2 linked regions of the Spiractinospora alimapuensis genome follow. The protein of the gene in region 1 interacts with the protein of each later gene in a pairwise test. Links are inferred from orthologs where the notes say so. Each region holds a gene or a part of one and is shown in the gene's direction. Other genes may lie near its edges.

Evidence for each region.
Region 2: the proteins of ligA (region 1) and leuS interact in binary tests that used the Escherichia coli proteins (3 or more experiments, as listed by UniProt). The link is inferred for Spiractinospora alimapuensis from one-to-one orthologs.

What each region holds. Positions count from the first base shown.
Region 1 is NZ_CP072467.1:4,928,138-4,937,815, forward strand. What follows is about bases 1-2,974. They hold ligA (NAD-dependent DNA ligase LigA), read left to right. Parts: upstream 1-420; coding sequence 421-2,529; downstream 2,530-2,974. Other genes in these bases: J4H86_RS23105 (methionine synthase), read left to right, coding at 1-297; J4H86_RS23115 (putative bifunctional diguanylate cyclase/phosphodiesterase), read left to right, coding at 2,675-2,974. In the rest of the region: more of J4H86_RS23115, read left to right, coding at 2,975-4,744; Asp-tRNA(Asn)/Glu-tRNA(Gln) amidotransferase subunit GatC, read left to right, coding at 5,497-5,796; Asp-tRNA(Asn)/Glu-tRNA(Gln) amidotransferase subunit GatA, read left to right, coding at 5,835-7,316; J4H86_RS23130 (thioester domain-containing protein), read right to left, coding at 7,561-8,754; Asp-tRNA(Asn)/Glu-tRNA(Gln) amidotransferase subunit GatB, read left to right, coding at 9,160-9,678. UniProt on the Escherichia coli protein: DNA ligase that catalyzes the formation of phosphodiester linkages between 5'-phosphoryl and 3'-hydroxyl groups in double-stranded DNA using NAD as a coenzyme and as the energy source for the reaction.
Region 2 is NZ_CP072467.1:5,412,287-5,422,097, forward strand. Bases 3,802-6,908 are described here. They hold leuS (leucine--tRNA ligase), read left to right. Parts: upstream 3,802-4,162; coding sequence 4,163-6,655; downstream 6,656-6,908. Other genes in these bases: J4H86_RS25215 (hypothetical protein), read left to right, coding at 6,762-6,908. In the rest of the region: J4H86_RS25195 (FAD-binding oxidoreductase), read left to right, coding at 112-1,515; J4H86_RS25200 (SAM-dependent methyltransferase), read left to right, coding at 1,571-2,833; J4H86_RS25205 (hypothetical protein), read left to right, coding at 2,841-3,281; more of J4H86_RS25215, read left to right, coding at 6,909-7,172; J4H86_RS25220 (hypothetical protein), read left to right, coding at 7,654-8,580; J4H86_RS25225 (TetR/AcrR family transcriptional regulator), read right to left, coding at 8,596-9,189; J4H86_RS25230 (acyl-CoA dehydrogenase family protein), read left to right, coding at 9,336-9,811.

The sequences.
Region 1 (9,678 bases):
GGCGGGATGGGGCTGTGGCTCGGGGTGGTGGGCATCGGTGAAAATGAGGTCAATTCGTCGGCCGCCACGCCCTCACCTGCGACGGTACTGTCTCACCCTGCCGCTAGTGTCGATACTGTGCGGCGGATGTGGCACCGAATCGGCTTCGCACCGGAGACCCTCACCGAGGCCGTCGTCCTCACGCCGCGCTGTGGCCTCGCGGGGGCGTCAGCGCGCAACGCGCGGGCCGCGTTGGAGGCCGCGAGTGCCGCCGCACGAGTGTTGCGGGAGGACCCGGAAGGGTCCCTCGCGGGATAACCAGAAAGGGTGGGCACCGCAGTGAGCGCGGACAACGGGAGTGAGTTCGACACCGCGGAACGGACGAGCCACACGAACACGGCACCCGCACCGCCCTCGGGAGTCCGGGAGCGTCACGCCGAGCTGAGCCAGGATCTCGACGACTACAGCTACCGCTACTACCTCGGCAGCCCCATCGTCAGCGACGCCGAGTACGACGCCATGATGCGCGAACTCCAGGACCTGGAGAGCCGCTACCCCGACCTCCAGACTCCGGACTCGCCGACCCAGAAGGTCGGCGCCCCGATCAGCACCGACTTCGCGCCGGTACAGCACCTGGAGCGGATGGAGAGCCTGGACAACGCCTTCGACCGGGCGGAGTTCAGCGCCTGGATCCAACGCGCGTCCAACGAGGTCGCCATCGACGCGTTCCTGTGCGAACTCAAGATCGACGGCCTCGCCGTGGACCTGGTGTACGAGAACGGGCGCCTGGTGCGTGCCGCCACCCGCGGAGACGGGCGGGTCGGCGAGGACATTACCCCGAACCTCCGCACCATCGAGGCGGTGCCGACCCGGCTGGCCGGAGACAGGGTGCCGGAACTCCTTGAGGTCAGGGGCGAGGTCTTCCTGCCCGTCGCCGAATTCGAGGCGCTGAACGTCCGGCTCGGCGACGAGGGCAAGGCTCTCTTCGCCAACCCCCGCAACGCCGCCGCCGGCTCGTTGCGGCAGAAGGACCCACGGGTCGCCGCGCAGCGCCCCCTGAGCATGATCGCGCACGGGGTTGGCGCGCACACCGGCGTCACCTTCGACCGTCAGTCCCACGCCTACGAGATGCTCCGCGAATGGGGCCTGCCCATCAGCGACCGTTACCGCGTCGTCTCCACGGCGGACGAGGTGCACGCGTTCATCGACTACTACGCGGACAACCGCCATGAGCCGGCCTACCAGATCGACGGCGTCGTGGTGAAGGTGGACGACACCGCGACCCAACGCCGTCTGGGCTCCACGAGCCGCGCGCCCCGGTGGGCGATCGCCTACAAGTACGCCCCCGAGGAGGTCACCACGGAGCTCCTGGACGTCCGGGTGAACGTGGGGCGCACCGGGCGGGTCACTCCCTACGGGGTCATGCGTCCCGTGCACGTCGCCGGCTCGGAGGTCGAGTTCGCCACCCTGCACAACGCACAAGAAGTCGAGCGCAAGGGTGTCCTGATCGGCGACACCGTCGTGTTGCGCAAGGCGGGCGACGTGATCCCGGAGATCCTCGGGCCGGTTCCGGACAAGCGGGACGGAACAGAGCGTCCGTTCGTTATGCCAACCGAGTGCCCGGAGTGTGGCACGACGCTGCGTCGGATGAAGGAGGAGGACGTGGACATCCGTTGTCCCAACGCCCGCTCCTGCCCCGCCCAGCTCCGCGAGCGGCTTTTCTACCTCGCCGGACGTGCCGCGTTCGACATCGACGCCCTCGGTTATGAGGCCGCGACCGCGCTCACCAAACCGGACGAGCCGGCACGGCCTCCCCTCACCGACGAGGGCGACCTGTTCTCCCTCACCCCTGAGCAGCTCGCCAACGTCCGCATGTGGTGGGACGTCAAGCGCAAGGGCGAACTCACCGGCGAACGTGAACTGGTGTCGTTCTTCTACACCAAACCCACCGCCGCCCATCCGGACTCGGTTCCGACCAAGAACACCGAGAAACTGTTCGAGCAGCTTCGTGCGGTGCGAGATGTGCCACTGTGGCGCGTCCTGGTCGCCCTGTCCATTCGTCATGTCGGCCCCACGGCCGCCCAGGAGCTCGCGCGCCACTTCCGCGCCATGGACGCCATCTTCTCCGCGTCGGAGGAACAACTCGCGGCCGTGGACGGGGTGGGTCCCACGATCGCCCGCTCGCTTATCGAGTGGTACTCCGTGGACTGGCACCGCGACATCGTGGCGAAGTGGCGGGCAGCCGGGGTACGGATGCGGGACGAGGGCGCTGAGGGTCCCCGTCCCCTCGAGGGCACCACAGTGGTCATCACGGGGTCGCTGGAGGGGTACACCCGGGATTCCGCGAAGGAGGCCGTCCAGAATCTGGGGGGAAAGGTCTCCGGATCGGTGTCCAAGAAGACCGACTTCGTGGTGGCGGGCGACGCGCCGGGATCCAAGTACGACAAGGCTGTTGCGCTGGGGGTTCCCGTCCTCGACGAGGAAGGGTTCGTGACCCTGTTGGAGGAAGGAGCTGACGCCGCGCGCGGTGCCGCCCACGTCGGGGAATAACTTGACGTTGATGTCTGAAGACAGAAGGTAAGCACGCGCCGTAAGCTGGACGGTGGGGCGAGTCGACTGGCCTCCCAACGACGTGGGCCGGTCGACCTCCTCCTTCCCCCTTGACAGCTTGAGTCCCGGAGGCGGCCGTACGACGATGACGAACTCAACCGAGGCCCGGGACCTCGTCCCTCCCCGGGTCGGAACCCCGTTATGGCTGTACCTGACGGGTACGACCATCGCCGGGGCCGTCATGCTGGCCTTGGCCGTGTACTACTGGCTGGGCTCGACGGGCCTGGTCTACCTCGCCACGAACCCGCTCACCTGGGTTCTGCTCGGCCTGGTCATCATCGGGGAGTTGCGGCCGATCTCCACCACGCACCAGTTGGTGTCATCGACGGCCCCCACCTCGCTCCCCTTCTCGTTCGCCCTCGTCATCGCGGTGGGACTGCCCGCGGCGGCGTTGGTGCAGACGATCGCGACCGCGGCGGTCGGGGCGGCCCGTGGAGTGGGACCGCACCGCATCGGATTCACCGTCGCCCAGTACACGTTGGGCTTCGGCGTCGCCGACGCGGTCCTGCGCCTGCTGGAGCCCTCGGCGGCCAGCTTCATGTGGGTCCCCGAGACGTGGGCCGACCTGCTCGCGGTGGCGGCGGCCGCGGCCACCTACTTCGTGGTCACCCTCCTCATCGGGGACTGCGGCGAGGCCATGCACCTGCGCCAACCCCTGACCCACGTGCTGCGCGCCGGCCTCGGCCAGCGCGTCTTCACCGCGAGCGTGCTACTGAGCCTTGCCCCGCTGGTGGCGGTGACCATGGCCTGGTCGGTGTGGCTGGTGCCGCTGTTCCTCTTCCCCCTCGCCGCGCTGCACAGCAGCGCGATTCTCTCGGTGAAGCGGGAGCACCAGGCCAACCACGACGAACTGACCGGACTCGCCAACCGCAAGCTCCTCAACGCACGTGCCGAAGCGGCCCTGCAGGAGGCACGCCGTCTGGACCACCTGGTCGGTCTCCTGCTGCTGGACCTGGACCGGTTCAAGGAGGTCAACGACACCCTCGGGCACCCCACGGGTGACCGTCTGCTGCGGGCGGTGGCCCACCGGCTCACCCAGTCGGTCCGTCCCGGTGATCTCGTCGCCCGTCTCGGCGGCGACGAGTTCGCGGTACTACTGCCCCACGTGCGGGACTCCCTCTCCGCGCGTGAGGTGGCGGCCCGGCTGCGGGTCGCGCTCGCCGAACCCATCCGCCTGGAGGGCATGGACTTCGACCTCGAGGCCAGCGTCGGCATCGCGCTGTACCCCGAACACGCGGCCGACTTCGAGCTGCTGCTGCAGCGGGCCGACGTCGCGATGTACGTCGCGAAGACCCGGCGCACCGGGGTCGAGTCCTACTCCGCGCAGAAGGACCACAACTCGGCGGCCCGCCTGAGCCTGTTCAGTGAACTCCGCCGTGCGCTGGTCGAGGACGAGCTGGAGATGTTGTACCAGCCCACACTCGGTCTCGCGGAGAACCGGCCGGTCGGCCTGGAAGCCCTGGTCCGCTGGCGTCACCCCCGCCGCGGACTGCTGCGTCCGGAGGAGTTCATCACCCTGGTCGAGCAGTCCTACGTGGTGCGCAGCTTCACCCAGGAGATTCTCAACCAGACCCTGCCGCAGGTCGCCCGATGGTGGCGGGAGGGTCTCCGCGTCCCCGTCGCCATCAACTTCTGCGCCCGGGAGCTCCTCGACCCGACCCTCCCCGACGTGATCGCCGCCGGGCTACGCCGCCACAGCGTGCCACCCGAGGCGATCCGCCTGGAGATCAGTGAACGCATCCTCGTCACCGAGCACGCCGCCGTGCTTCCCAACCTCCTCGCCCTGTCCCACATGGGACTCCACCTCACCCTCGACGACTTCGGGACCGGGCACTTCACCCTGTCCCAACTCCCCGGCCTCCCCATCAACGAAGTGAAGATCGACGGTTCGCTCGTGGGCCGCATCGCCGACGCGACCGGTGGACACGCCATCGTCGTCTCGGTCGTGGACCTCCTGGGAACCCTCGGCATGCGCGTCGTCGCCGAAGGGGTCGAGGACGTGCGCGTGGCCGACGCCCTCCGCGACATCGGTTGCTACGCCGCCCAAGGCGACTTCTTCAGCCACCCCCTGGCCGCCTCCGAGGTCCGCCACTGGATGGACCACCACGCCTCCAACTCCGGCCACCGCGAACTCCCCGGCTCCTCGATCGCGTGACCACGGCTCCTCGCCTCCCCGGTCGGGGAGGCGAGGAGCCGCTCGTTCAGGTGGGGAGAGTGTGGGGTGCGCCCCGAACTCGGGACGAATGGCCGCGGGTCCACGCGAGCGGGTTCCACCTTCGATCCATCCGTGGCTCAACCCGGGTGCGCGCGCGAGCGTGCGGTCACTCCCCAATGACGGGGGAGTCCACCATCCGTCCAGAGTCGCGGTGGGCGCCCGCGTCGCCAAGGTTCACCCTGGGCACGCTTCCTGGTTCTTCGATGAGGTGATCGTGCGGCTCCGTCCTCCCTGCCCGGGGCGGGGAGAGGACGTTCGCTGGAGTGGTGGTCTCGGGGTGGATGCCGGGTGGTGGGACCGGACCGTCACGCCCCACCGTCCGTGGACAGCCGAGCCCTCGGCGTGGAGCGGGTGGCCCGCGCCGGCTACGGACGAACGCGGGAGGCGGTGCGCGGCGGGTTGTCCCGACGAGCGGGGGCGCCCCCCGGCTGACGCTCGCGCGTTGGACCGAACACGTCGGCGCATGGTCGGTCCGATCGATGCGGAGGAAGGCGACCGGGTGAACGGTCGGGACGCGTGGACTCGTTGGACGCACACCACGTCTGCCCCGCACGTGAGGGGGAGGGTGCGCGGAACGCACCGTGTCCTCGGGCGGGCACGGTCGTGGGTGAACACGCTCTAGGATTGAGGGGCGCTCCAGACCGAGACAGCAGTATCCCTGAAGCAGTGTCCCTGAAAAGATGTGGTTTCTGATGCCCGCCATCACCCGCGATGAGGTCGCTCACCTCGCCCGGCTATCGCGGCTCGCGCTGCCGCCGGAGGAACTCGATACCCTCGCGTCCCAACTGGACGTGATCATTTCTTCGGTGGCCAAGGTGCAAGAGGTCGCGACGAGCGACATCCCGCCCAGCTCCCACGCGTTGCCGCTGGAGAACGTCGAACGGGTCGATGAGGTCCAGCCGGGCCTGAACCAGGAGCAGGCGCTCTCCGGGGCGCCCGCGGTCGAGGACGGCCGGTTCCGAGTGCCGCGGATCCTGGAGGAGGAAGCGTGAGTGACGTACTGGGGCACGCTGACCCCGCGGTGATCCGGATGAGCGCCGCCCAACTGGGCCGCGCCATCGCGGCGGGCGAAATCTCGGCCGTGGACGCCACCCGCGCCTATCTCGCGCGCATCGGCCAGGTCGAGTCCGACATCAACGCCTACCTCCACGTCGACGCCGAGGGCGCGCTGGAGCAGGCACGCCAAGTCGACGAGCAGCGTGCCGCTGGTGCCCAAATGGGCCCGCTCGCCGGCGTTCCCGTCGCCCACAAGGACATCTTCGCGACGAAGGGGGTTCCCACCACCGCCGGGTCGAAGATCCTGCACGGCTGGGTTCCGCCCTACGACGCCACCGTCACCGCGCGGCTGCGTGCCGCCGGCATGGTCATCCTGGGCAAGACGAACCTCGACGAGTTCGCCATGGGGTCCTCCACGGAGAACTCCGCCTTCGGCCCCACCCGCAACCCCTGGGACACCACGCGAATCCCCGGCGGCTCCTCGGGCGGTTCCTCCGCCGCCGTCGCGGCATTCGCCGCCCCGCTGGCCACCGGCACCGACACCGGCGGCTCCATCCGGCAGCCAGCCGCCGTCTGCGGCCTTGTCGGCGGGAAGCCGACCTACGGCAGCTCCTCCCGCTACGGGTTGATCGCCTTCGCGTCCTCGCTCGACACCCCCGGCCCGTTCGCCCGGGACGTGCTGGACGCGGCGCTGCTGCACGAGGCGTTCTCGGGCTACGACCCGCGGGACTCCACGTCGATCGACCGTCCGGTTCCGCCGGTGGTGCAGGCGGCCCAACGCACCGACGTGTCCGACCTGCGGATCGGTGTAGTGCGTGAACTCGGGGGCGAGGGCTACCAGGCGGGTGTGCTGCAGCGGTTCAACGAGACCGTCGCACTGTTGGAGTCGCTGGGAGCGAAGGTCGTCGAGGTCTCCTGCCCGAGCTTCGACACCGCGCTCGCCGCGTACTACCTGATCGCGCCGAGCGAGGCTTCCTCCAACCTGGCGCGGTTCGACGCCATGCGCTACGGGCTGCGCGTCGGCGACGACGGCACCCGCAGTGCGGAGGACGTCATGTCGCTGACCCGCGCCGAGGGCTTCGGCCCGGAGGTGAAGCGGCGCATCATCCTCGGCACCTACGCCCTGTCCAGCGGCTACTACGACGCCTACTACGGCTCGGCGCAGCAGGTGCGGACGCTGATCAAGCGGGACTTCGACGCCGCGTTCGAGGACGTGGACGTGCTGATCTCGCCGTCGACGCCGACCACCGCGTTCCCGATCGGGGAGCGGACCGACGACCCGATGGCCATGTATCTCGCCGACCTGTGCACCATCCCGACCAACCTGGCGGGAAACGCCGCGCTGTCGGTCCCCTGCGGTCTCGCCCCCGAGGACAACCTCCCGGTGGGAATCCAGGTCATGGCCCCGGCGATGCGCGACGACCGTGCCTACCAGGTGGGTGGCGCGATCGAGGCCGCGCTGCGCGACACCTGGGGCGGGGACCTCCTGTCCCGCAGCCCCTACGCCCCGGCGTAGCGCGACACCGTCTCCGAGGAGGGGGCCGCCGACCCGGGTCGGCGGCCCCCTCCTCCTTTGGGTCCGGGCCTTCGGTCCGCCTCACCGCGCGGAACGCCGCGTCCAGGTGGCGGCGAGCGGGCATGACGCGTCCGACGGGCCGACCGGGACCACGAACACGAACTGGGGCCCCGGACTCAGTCCGAGGCCCCAGCTCTGCGATGGAGCCGTCAGGGACGGCCACACCGATGCGTCCTACACGGTCCTAGCCCTGGACAGGCAGACCGCCACGGCGCTTGCGCGCCAGGTACAGCGCCAGACCGCCACCGCCCAGGGCGACGACCGCGGCGATGATCAGGCCGGTCAGTGTGGAACCGGTGACCGGAAGACCGCCCTCGTTGTCGTCCTCCGGCTTGCCGCCCTCGTCCTCCTCGGGCGGGGTCTCCTTGTCGTCCTCCGGGGGAGCGGTTTCGTCGTCCTCCGGCGGCGGAGGGGTCTCCTCGTCGTCGTCCGGCGGCGGGGTTTCGGTGTCGTCGGGAGCGCCGTCCCAGGAGATGGTCGCCGCGGCCTCGGCCACGTGGGCGTCGCCCTCGGCCGTGATCAGCGTCTGGGTCTCCTCGGTCTCGCCCTTGAAGAGCCGGCCGACCTCTGTGCTTTCCGAGACCGAACCCGAGATCGTCGCCTCGCCCGGCTCGGCGTCCTCCGGAACGAGCACGCCGAAGGTGTCACCGTCGTCGACGGTGGCGATCGGCTCGCCGTCCAGGTCCACCAGCTCCAGGCCCTCGGGGCCCTCGAGGTCCAGCGGAACACCGGAGCGGTTGGTGCTCACCTCGAACGCGCCGACGATCTCACCGGCCGTACCCGACGCCTCGTCCGGGTCGATGGCGAGCGTAGGCTCCTCACCGTCGGACTGGGGCAGGTCCTGCGCGTTCTCGACCAGGTAGTCGTAGACCGCGGTGACGTTCGGCTGGTCCTCCTTCGGGTCCAGGTCCTTGCCGTTGCTGTAGTGCCAGATGGCGGCCTGGGTACCGGAGAGGGCGTCCTTGTCCGTCAGCTCCTCGGCGTCGGTGCGGTTCTCCAGCTCCTCCACACCCACCTGCGGGTAGGAGTTCTGCAGGATCCAGTGGACCTTGCCGGCCTCGGCCTCGAAGTCGCCGCGACCGGGGTAGTTCGCCCAGTCGTCCTCGATGTAGGACGTACGACGGATGGGAGTGTCGTAGTCGATGCAGTAGGTGCGAAGGGTCTCGCCCGTGTCGAGCTTGAGGTCGAAGATCTGGGCGGTGATGGAGCCGCCGCCCATGGTGATGGCGTGGCCGACTTCGCCGTTGCCTTCGTACTCACCGGTGACTGGATCGGCGAACGCGGGGGAAGCACTCAGCCCGAACATGAGCGCGGATGCCGTCAGCGCGCTGAACGCGCGGCGTCCCCAACGGGAACGCGTGGCAGAAGAAGTAGTCATTGAGTGACGTCCATGCGGATGTAGGGGGTAAACGGAAACGGAGCGCACACCTGAAGAGCAGGGGTAGGTTGCGCTACGGCGCCACAGGCGAACTTCACGTCGGCCCGGCGCCAACGGTGATCACCTTGGGTGATCAATCCGCCGACATAGATTCAACTACCGCAACGCCAGATGCTAGCGCCCCAGTTACCCCGATCCAACCACTTCGCCGGAATCACTGGAAAACTCCGTGTGACGACGGTAACGGTCTCACCATCCGGGTTCGTAGCGCTCCGTAGCGTGGCGCTGTGCCCAATGGACGGGCCCGGCGGGAACCCCGACTCCGCTAAGCTGCTCACGGAGGATTCGCGGTAGGGGCGGGCTCGCCCGCCGCACGGACGTATCGAGCGGAGAACAGCGAAGACCATGGGTGTTGTGGCGGCCGACGGTGTCCTGGACTACGAGACGGCCCTGGCGGACTACGAGCCCGTCATGGGGCTGGAGACGCACGTCGAGCTGAACACCGCGACGAAGATGTTCTGCGGGTGTCCCACCGGTTTCGGCGCGGAACCCAACTCGCAGGTGTGCCCCGTGTGTCTGGCGCTCCCCGGCGCCCTGCCCGTGGTCAACGCCGAGGCGATCGCGAGCACCATCAAGATCGGCCTCGCGCTCAACTGCTCGATCGCGTCCTGGTGCCGCTTCGCGCGGAAGAACTACTTCTACCCCGACATGCCGAAGAACTACCAGATCTCCCAGTACGACGAGCCGCTGTGCTCGGACGGCTACCTGGACGTCGAGGTGGAGACCCCCGACGGGGAGACCACGGTCGTCCGGGTGGGGATCGAACGTGTCCACATGGAAGAGGACACCGGCAAGACCACCCACATCGGTGAGACCGGCCGCATCCACGGCGCCGACTACTCCACCGTCGACTACAACCGCGCC
Region 2 (9,811 bases), 490 kb from region 1 along the record:
GGGCCGAACAACCCGAGGTGGGACAGGCCACGCCGGTCGTTACACGCTTTAGACCTACCGGCCGGTAGGCATAGGCTGTCCGGAAAGGCATCACAGACGAGAGGTCCGCGCATGAGCCTCATGTCCAACCAGGTCGGTATGGCCGACCACGCGTCCGCGGTCGAACGCTTGCGCCGCGAGTTCGCGCGACTCCCGACCGACTCCCCGGTTCGCCTGGCCAAGCCGACGTCGAACCTGTTCCGGTTCGGTCGCGCGGACGACGCGGCCCGGCTCGACGTCAGCGCGTTCACGTCGGTGATCGAGATCGACCCCGACGCGCGGACCGCCGAGGTCGGCGGGATGACCACCTACGAGGACCTGGTCGCCGCGACCCTGCCCCACGGGCTGATGCCTCTCGTCGTGCCCCAGTTGCGGACCATCACGCTGGGCGGTGCCGTCACCGGTCTCGGCATCGAGTCGTCCTCGTTCCGCAACGGGCTGCCACACGAGTCGGTGCGGGAGATCGAGGTCCTCACCGCGGACGGCGACGTCGTCGTCGCCCGCCCCGACAACGAACATCGCGAGCTATTCCGGGGCTTCCCGAACTCCTACGGCACCCTGGGCTACAGCCTGCGGCTGCGCATCGAGCTCGAGCCGGTCAAACCGGCCGTTCACCTGCGCCACGTGCGGTTCACCAACGCGGAGGACGCGATGGCGGCGATCTCCCGCATCAGTGGGGAACGCGCCTATGAGGACCAACCGGTGGACTTCCTCGACGGAGTGGTGTTCGCTCCCGACGACATCTACCTCACCCTCGCCCGGTTCGTTGACCGAGCGCCGTGGCTCAGCGACTACACCGGGCTGGACGTCTACTACCGCTCGATTCCCCGCTACGCCGGCAACGGTCCCGGGGACTACATGACCACCGAGGCCTACCTCTGGCGGTGGGACACCGACTGGTTCTGGTGTTCGCGCGCCTTCGGGGTGCAGAATCCCGCGGTGCGGGCTCTGTGGCCCCGCAGGTTCAAACGGTCCGACGTCTACCGCCGTCTCGTCGCCCTCGACCGTCGCACGGACTTCAGCCGCCTCCTCGCCCACTATCGCGGACGCCCACAGAGCGAACCCGTCATCCAGGACGTCGAGGTCGGAGTCGACCGCGGGGCCGAGTTCCTCGACTTCTTCCACCGCGACATCGGTATGAGCCCGATCTGGATGTGCCCACTGCGGCTGCGTGACGAGCGCACCTGGCCGCTCTACCCGTTGGAGCCCGAGCAGCTCTACGTGAACTTCGGGTTCTGGGGGCTCGTTCCGCGGCGTGGAGCCCAGGCCAAGGACCACTACAACCGACGGATCGAATCCGAGGTGACGCGACTTGGCGGGCACAAGTCGCTCTACTCGGACTCCTTCTACACCCAGGACGAGTTCTGGCACCTCTACAACGGGGCGGCGTACCGCGAACTCAAAGCGGCGTACGACCCAGGGGGGCGTCTGCTCGACCTCTACGCGAAATGCGTTGGCAACGGGCGGGGAGCCTGATCCAATCGGGCACCGTGCCAGCGCGGAAGACTGATCGAAGAGGAGTCTGGACGAAATGCGGCTTGCCGAGATCTTCGAACGAATCGTGGGCCCCGAAGCTCCAGTCCGGTTTCGGGCGTTCGACGGTAGTGAGGCAGGAGACCCCACCAGTGACGTCTCCATCGTGATCCGCACCCCGGTCGCGCTCAACTACCTGGCCGGGTCACCGGGGGCGGTCGGACTCACCCGCGCCTTCGTGGCCGGACACATCGACGTCGAAGGCGACATGTACACGGCGTTACGCCGGATGTCGGAGCTGACGCTCGTCGACAGCGTGAGCCCAGGCCAGGTCCTCGGCTTGGTGCGGGACATCGGCTGGGTCAAGTTCGTCAACCGGGTACCCCCGCCTCCCCAGGAGATGCGCCGCGGTCGACTCCTAGGGCGGGGCACCCGTCACTCCAAGTCGCGCGACGCCGAGGTCATCCACCACCACTACGACGTGTCCAACGAGTTCTACGAGCTCGTCCTCGGTCCCGCCATGACCTACACGTGCGCGGTGTACCCAGGGACCGACACGTCGCTGGAACAGGCACAGTGGCACAAGCACGACCTCGTCGCCCGCAAGCTGGGACTCGAGGAGGGCATGCGGCTCCTGGACGTCGGCTGCGGTTGGGGCGGCATGGTCATCCACGCGGCCAAGGAGTACGGGGTGCGGGGACTCGGCGTCACCCTCTCGGTGCAGCAGGCCGAGTGGGCGCAGAAGAAGATCGCCGAACTCGGTCTCGAGGGGCTGGCCGAGGTGCGCCACCTCGACTACCGCGACGTCCCCGACGGTTCCTTCGACCGGGTCAGTTCGATCGGGCTGACCGAACACATCGGCAAGAAGAACGTGCCGGACTACTTCGCGTCGCTGTACCGCAAACTGAAGCCGGGCGGCCGTCTGCTCAACCACTGCATCACTCGTCCGGACAACCACTCCCCGGCCCGTAAGCCCGGCGGCGTCATCAACCGTTACGTGTTCCCCGACGGTGAACTCGAGGGGCCGGGCTGGCTGAACACGGAGATGAACGAGGCCGGCTTCGAGGTCCGACACCAGGAGAACCTGCGGGAGCACTACGCCCTGACACTGCGGGACTGGAGCGCGAACCTCGACCGCAACTGGGAGGCGGCCGTCGCCCAGGTGGGGGAGGGGACGGCGCGGGTGTGGCGGCTGTACATCGCCGGCTCGCGACTGGGGTTCGAACGCAACGTGGTGCAGCTCCACCAGATCCTCGGTGTCAAACTCGACGGGACGGACGCGGGGATGCCCCTGCGTCCCCGGTTCGAACCTGGGGGATGATTCCACCATGGATCCACAGTCCGAGGGAATGAAGAGCCTCACGATCTCACTGATCGAGGCCTACGTAGAACGCGACGCCGACGGAGTGGAGGAGCGCTCCGCCGCCATTCTGCGTGACGGCGTGGACGCGGCACTCTCCGACCTCAAGGTCTTCGCCGCGTTCCTCGCCAGACGCGTCCAGGAGACCGGACTCGCCTGGCGGCCCTCGGACTCACGCGAGGCCGTCGCCCGGGCCGTCGCCGACATGCTCCCCCCGGAGATCGAGCTCGCGGTGGTGTCGGCCTGGGAGGCACACGCCCTGGGTGAGGAGGAGGCCGCGGAGCAGTTCACCCGCGGTGACCCACAGATCCGTCTCCACATGCTCGCGGCGTTCTGCGCCGCGATCGGACAGGCGGTCTACGAACCGGCCGAACTCATCTCCACGCTCCGGCTCGCCGCCGGACTGTGACCGCGGCTCGCCCGACCGGTCGCCGTGTGCGGCCGGCCGGGTGGGAGGCCCCAGGGAAACGGGGCGTCAGTCCTCCGAAACCCGAACCAGCGTCGCCGAGCCGGGCGACTCGTCGGTGTCGCTGATCGCGATCTCCGAGAGTCGCCAGGACTCCGCGCCGAGGTCCAGGGTGTCGCCCAGGGTCAGACGTCGGGTCTCGTCCGGCGTCGGAGCGGACGTTGAGGATCACGACCGGATCCTCGCTGTTCTCGAACGCGGTGACCTGCACGGTCCACGGCGTCTCGTCGTCGGTGAAGGTCTGGGCGATCCGCTCGTCCAGCCGGACCCGATCCTCGTCGGGGCCGACAGTGGGGGCCACACTCGAGTCCGACGCGACCGTCGCGTCGTTCTGGGGGGGAGGAGTGACAGCCAGTGAGCCCGAGCGCCACGCACAGAACCACCGCGGCGAGCACCCGGGGCCGTTGAACGTAGTCCTTGGCAGGCATGGCGGAATCCCCCAGCAGGATTGTCGTTGGTGGTCGCTGCTCCGGATGACCCGTCCGGGTTCGCCGGAGCGGGCGCGGTGGCAGCGGAAGGCGCGCAGCGAGCGGTGCCTCGCCGTCCGTAACATTGTGACACCCCATGGCGGCGGTTGTGTGCCAGGACAGCCCATCCGATAGCGGAGTGACAGCGGATCGTTACGGGATGACGACTGGTGTGGCCTTGGCGACACCAATGAGTCGAAGGGGCATCCCCCGGCACGCTAACCTTGGGAAATCAGGGCGAGACACCCTGGCCGCCCCAGCGAGAACACGCTGTCGGCCAGAGGACGGCGCCGGACTCCCGGTCGCGAGCCCGTTGACGATGCCCCGCGCACGACCCGGTAGAGGACGACGCACGCGATGACAATGGTAGACGGAACGCAGGCCCAGGGCGAGGCGTACGACGCCCAGAGCCTGCAGGACAAGTGGCAGCGGCGCTGGACCGAGGACAATCCGTTCACGGCGAGCGAGGACCCGACCGACAAGCGGCCGCGCTCCTACGTCCTCGACATGTTCCCCTACCCCTCCGGTGACCTCCACATGGGCCACGCCGAGGCGTTCGCCATGGGCGACGTGGTCGCGCGCTACCGGTTCCAACTGGGCGAGAACGTGTTGCACCCCATCGGCTGGGACTCCTTCGGGCTGCCCGCGGAGAACGCGGCCATCCAGCGCGGAACCCACCCCGCGGAGTGGACCTACGCCAACATCGAGACCCAGGCCGCGTCCTTCAAGCGCTACGCGGCCTCCTTCGACTGGTCCCGGCGGTTGCACACCAGCGATCCGGAGTACTACCGCTGGAACCAGTGGCTGTTCCTGCGGTTCTTCGAGCGCGGCCTGGCGTACCGCAAGGGCGGCCTCGTCAACTGGTGCCCCAAGGACCAGACGGTCCTGGCCAACGAGCAGGTGGTACAGGGGCGCTGCGAGCGTTGCGGCACCGAGGTGGTGCGTCGCAGCCTGGACCAGTGGTACTTCCGGATCACCGAGTACGCCGACCGACTGCTGGACGACATGGCGCAACTGGAGGGCTGCTGGCCCGAGCGCGTGCTCACGATGCAGCGCAACTGGATCGGCCGTTCCCACGGTGCCGACGTCCACTTCCAGATCGAAGGTCGCGAGGAACCGGTCACGGTCTTCACGACCCGGCCGGACACGTTGTACGGCGCGACCTTCTTCGTCGTCGCGGCGGACGCCCCGCTGGCCGAGGAGCTGTGCGCGCCGGAACGACGCTCGGAGTTCGAGGCCTACCGCGAGAAGGTCGCCAAGCTGAGCGACATCGAGCGCCAGTCCACCGAGCGGCAGAAGACCGGTGTGTTCCTCGGACGCTACGCCGTCAATCCGGTCAACGGGGAGCAGATCCCCGTGTGGGCCGCCGACTACGTTCTCGCTGACTACGGCCACGGCGCCATCATGGCGGTCCCGGCGCACGACCAGCGGGACCTCGACTTCGCGCGGACCTTCGACCTGCCGGTGCGGGTCGTGCTGGACACCGGCGAGCCCGATCCGCGGGAAACCGGGGTGGCCACGGTCGGCGAGGGCACCATGGTCAACTCCGGTCCGTTGGACGGGCTCAGCAAGACCGACGCCATCGAGCGCATCGTCGACGTCCTGGCCGAGCGCGCGACCGGCAACGCGACGGTCAACTTCCGCCTGCGTGACTGGCTGCTCTCGCGGCAGCGCTACTGGGGCACACCGATCCCGATCATCCACTGCCCCGACTGCGGCGAGGTTCCGGTCCCCGAGGACCAGTTGCCGGTCACCCTCCCGGACCTGCGTGGCGCGGACCTGGCCCCCAAGGGGGTCTCTCCACTGGCGACCGCGACCGACTGGGTGAACGTCGACTGCCCCTCCTGCCAAGGGCCGGCGACCCGGGACACCGACACCATGGACACGTTCGTCGACTCGGCCTGGTACTTCCTGCGGTACTGCTCTCCCCGCATGGACAGTGCCCCCTTCGACAGCGACGCCGTGAACGCGTGGGGACCGATCGACCAGTACGTCGGCGGCGTCGAGCACGCGGTGCTGCACCTGCTGTACGCGCGGTTCTTCACCAAGGTGCTCCACGACATGGGCATGATCCGCTTCACCGAGCCCTTCACCCGGCTGCTCAACCAGGGCCAGGTCATCAACCAGGGCAAGGCGATGTCGAAGTCGCTGGGCAACGGGGTCGACCTGGGCGTCGAGATCGACAACTACGGTGTGGACGCCGTGCGGCTCACCATGGTGTTCGCCGGTCCTCCCGAGGACGACATCGACTGGGCCGACGTCTCGCCCGCCGCCTCCCTGCGTTTCCTGAGCCGCGCCCTGCGGGTCATGACCGAGGCGGGCGCCGCCTCCGAACCCGGCAGCGACCCGGCCAGTGGCGACATCGCCCTGCGTAAGGTCACCCACCAGACCATCGACAAGGTCACCACCGCGATGGAGGCGTTCCGGTTCAACGTCGCCGTGGCTCGCCTGATGGAGTTGGTGACCGCCGCCCGCAAGGCCATCGACGCGGGCCCTGGAGCGGCGGACCCGGCCGTGCGTGAGGCCGCCGAGACCATCGCCGTCGTGCTGTCCCTCGTCGCCCCCTACGCCGCGGAGGAAGGCTGGGAACGCCTGGGCGGAAAGGGCTCGGTCTCACTGGGCAACTGGCCTAAGGCCGAACCCGACCTGCTGGTCCAGGAGTCGGTGACCTGCGTCGTCCAGGTCCAGAGCAAGGTCCGCGACAAGCTGGAGGTCGCCCCCGACATCGACGACGCCGAACTGGAACGCCTCGCCCTGGCGTCGGAGAAGGTCCAGGCCCACCTCCAGGACCGCGAGATCCGCCGCGTCGTCGTCCGCGCCCCCAAGCTGGTGAACATCGTCGTGGGGTGAGCTCGAAGCACCCGGTGAGTGGACTTCGGAATATGTTCCGAACTAGTCTGTTGGTATGTGTACGCCAACGGTCCCGTTCTCAGACCTGTCGAAGAACGCCACTCGGGTGCTCGACACGTTGTCTCGCTCTCATCGCGTGCACGTGACCCGTCGTGACGGTGAGGACCTGTATCTGACGACGGCGCGCCACGAGCGGCACCGAGACGAGACGGTCGATGTCGCCGCGCGGTTCCTCGTCGCTCTGTCCCAGAGTGCCGAGGGCGAGTTGATGGTGCGCCGGGCTTTCCCCGATGTCTTCCCGTGGGTTCGTCACCTGTCGGACGCTGAACTCGGGGAGTTCGCCTCCGACCTGATCTCAGCAACCCGTGACGCCGCTGAACTCGATGTTCACGCTGCCTTACATCGCATCATCATCGAATGGCGAGCGACGGCCCGAATTCTCGCCGATCCGGAGCTGACGGAGAAGCTGACGACGGCTCTGCCCGACGAGGACCATGGGTGTGTGGCCGAGCCGTGAGTCCCAAGCGTGGCGACGACGTCGCGCCCCCTCCCGTTGGAGACGAGTGGAGACTGCGGTTCGCCACGAACGAGGCGGCCAAAGGATGGGGGAGTCTGTCCGCCGAGGCGCCGGGTAACACGCGCCGGTGTTTCGAGGACCTACGGCGCGACCCACGGTGCCTCAATCAACCTGACCGTCAGCACCGGTTGCGCGGACGACTCGCCAACGGGGTCTTGGGAGGAGTCGGGTATCCCCAGTGGGAGTTCGAGGTGACCGCGGGGGGACGGGTTCGGTACCTCGTTGACGAAGGTCGGCGCATCGTGCATGTGGTGTACGCGTCCCCTCGCCATCCCAGGGACACGGAGTAGACCTCCGGCGGTCCCACGGAGGTGCGGGGCGGCTCGGGTATGGGAAGCGCGCTTTTCTTCCGTTCTCCTGCGGGGCGGGGGTGGAGGCGGAATACTGCTGCGCGTAGCGACGAATCCCCCTGGAGCATTCCATGACCTATTTCTCTGTGCTGGTTACGGTCAAAGAACGCGAAGAGCTGGACGCGGTGGTCTCCGTGTTCGACGCGGCGCGGCGGGTCGCCCCCCATCGCCGGCCCCTGGATCCGCGCGAGCTCGCCAACGCGCGGGCGTGGGCGCGATCTGAGGAGACACGGGCGCCGGGGGTGGACCCCGACCAGGTGGACGACCACGAGGGGCAACGGACGCTCCTCGCCGCGTACCTGGGAGAACCGGTGGACTTGGCGCACGTGGACGGAGAACCGGTGTACTCCGTGACGAGCAGCGCGAATCCCGACGGACGATTGAGCTCGTGGACGGTGGGAGGTGGGTTCTCCCACACCTTCCGGGCCGTGGATCCCGCCCATCCCGACCTCGTGCGTGGGGCCCGCCGGCGGGACAAGCCGCCGGCGCACCGCATGGAGTGGGTGGACGGCGGACCCAAGTGGTTGCTGGACCTGGAGGCCACCCGTTCCGCGGCGGCGAGCTACGCCACCGAGCTGTTCGACCGCTACACCGAGATCGCGTCCGAGCACCCGCCGGCCGAGGGGATGTCGGCGTTCCTCGCCCGGCACGAGGCGGACCCGGAGGGCTACCCACGGGAGAGGCTGCGCGAGGAGTACCACGCCCAACCACTGGTTGGCGCGTTGGACAAGGCGGGCCTGGGTGGGTTCTTCGACTGCCCCATCGACATCTTCGCGGTGGGACGGGACTCCTATCTCGCCACCCATCGTGACGCGGCGATTCCCGCCTGGGCGTTGGTCACCCTGGAGCGGGAGTGGGTCGCACCGGGGGAGATCGGTCGGTTCGGGACCTCCACGGAGTCCAGCGACGACCTCGCCGCCTACCAGCGGCGCACCAACGCCTATCTGGACGCGCTCCCTGACGACGCGTGGCTGATCCAGCTCGAGTGCCACAACTAGGGCACTCGGTTCTGGCTAGGGGCTGGGTACCGTGGCGCGCACCTGGGCCATTGCCGAGTCGAACCGGTTCCAGACCTCGCCGCCGGCCGTGAGGTCGGCACGGTCGGGGAACGGCGTGCGCAGCCAGGACCGCAGTACGTGGTTGTGTGCCGAGATCACCGCGGCGGCGAAGATCTCGGCGGACAGCAGGGCCCTGCCGTCCGTGGCGCCGCCGCTCAGGTAGTGGCTGAACGCGGCCTGGTAGCGCGCGGTCATCGCGATCTCGCGGTCGCGCAGGCGCGGGTGCGCCCGGACGAGTCGATGCCGGTCGATGGTCACGGTCGGAGCGCTGACGTAGGCCTGGAAGACGAGCCGTGCGGCGGCGCACACGGTGTCCGACGGCCGGTCCGGCGACGCCGCGAGGAACCGTTCCACGGTGGCGAGCAGGTCGTCGTGTTCGGCGAACAGGACGTTCTCCTTGCCGCCGAAGCGCCGGAACAGGCTGCGTCGGCTCATCCCGGTGGCGGCGGCGAGGTCGTCCATCGTCGTCGCCTCGTAGCCGCGCGTGGTGAACAGGTGCACCGCCGCGAGAACGACCTCCCGGCCGGCGCCCACCGACATCGCACGCATCGTATCTCCCTCCACCTGATGTCCCCCCACACCGTGGACGGGTATGTCCAGGACCACCACTCGACGCTATCCTGGCACCGCGTGCCATGGTGAGGCACATGGTGACGCGCGGGTGTGATGATGGCGACGACGATGATGGAGGGCCCGTGGCTGACGTCGACTACTTCTCGATCGGTGCGGACAACGAGGAACTGCGCTCGGTGGTGCGGGAGCTCGCAGCGGACAAGATCGCCCCACACGCCGCGGAGGTCGACGAGCGCAGCGCGTTTCCCCAGGAGGCCTACGACGCCCTGCTGTCCTCCGACCTGCACGCGGCGCACATCCCCGAGGAGTACGGTGGCGCGGGCGCCGACGCGCTGGCGACGTGCGTCATCATCGAGGAGGTGGCGCGGGCCTGCGCCTCGTCGTCGCTGATCCCCGCGGTGAACAAGCTGGGCACCATGCCGCTTCTGCTCGCCGGGTCCGACGAGGTCAAGCGGCGCTACCTCCCACCGGTGGCCCGGGGGGAGGCGATGTTCTCCTACGGGTTGTCCGAACGTGAGGCCGGTTCCGACACGGCGAGCATGCGCGCCCGCGCGGTCCGTTCGGGCGATGACTGGATCCTGAACGGACAGAAGTCCTG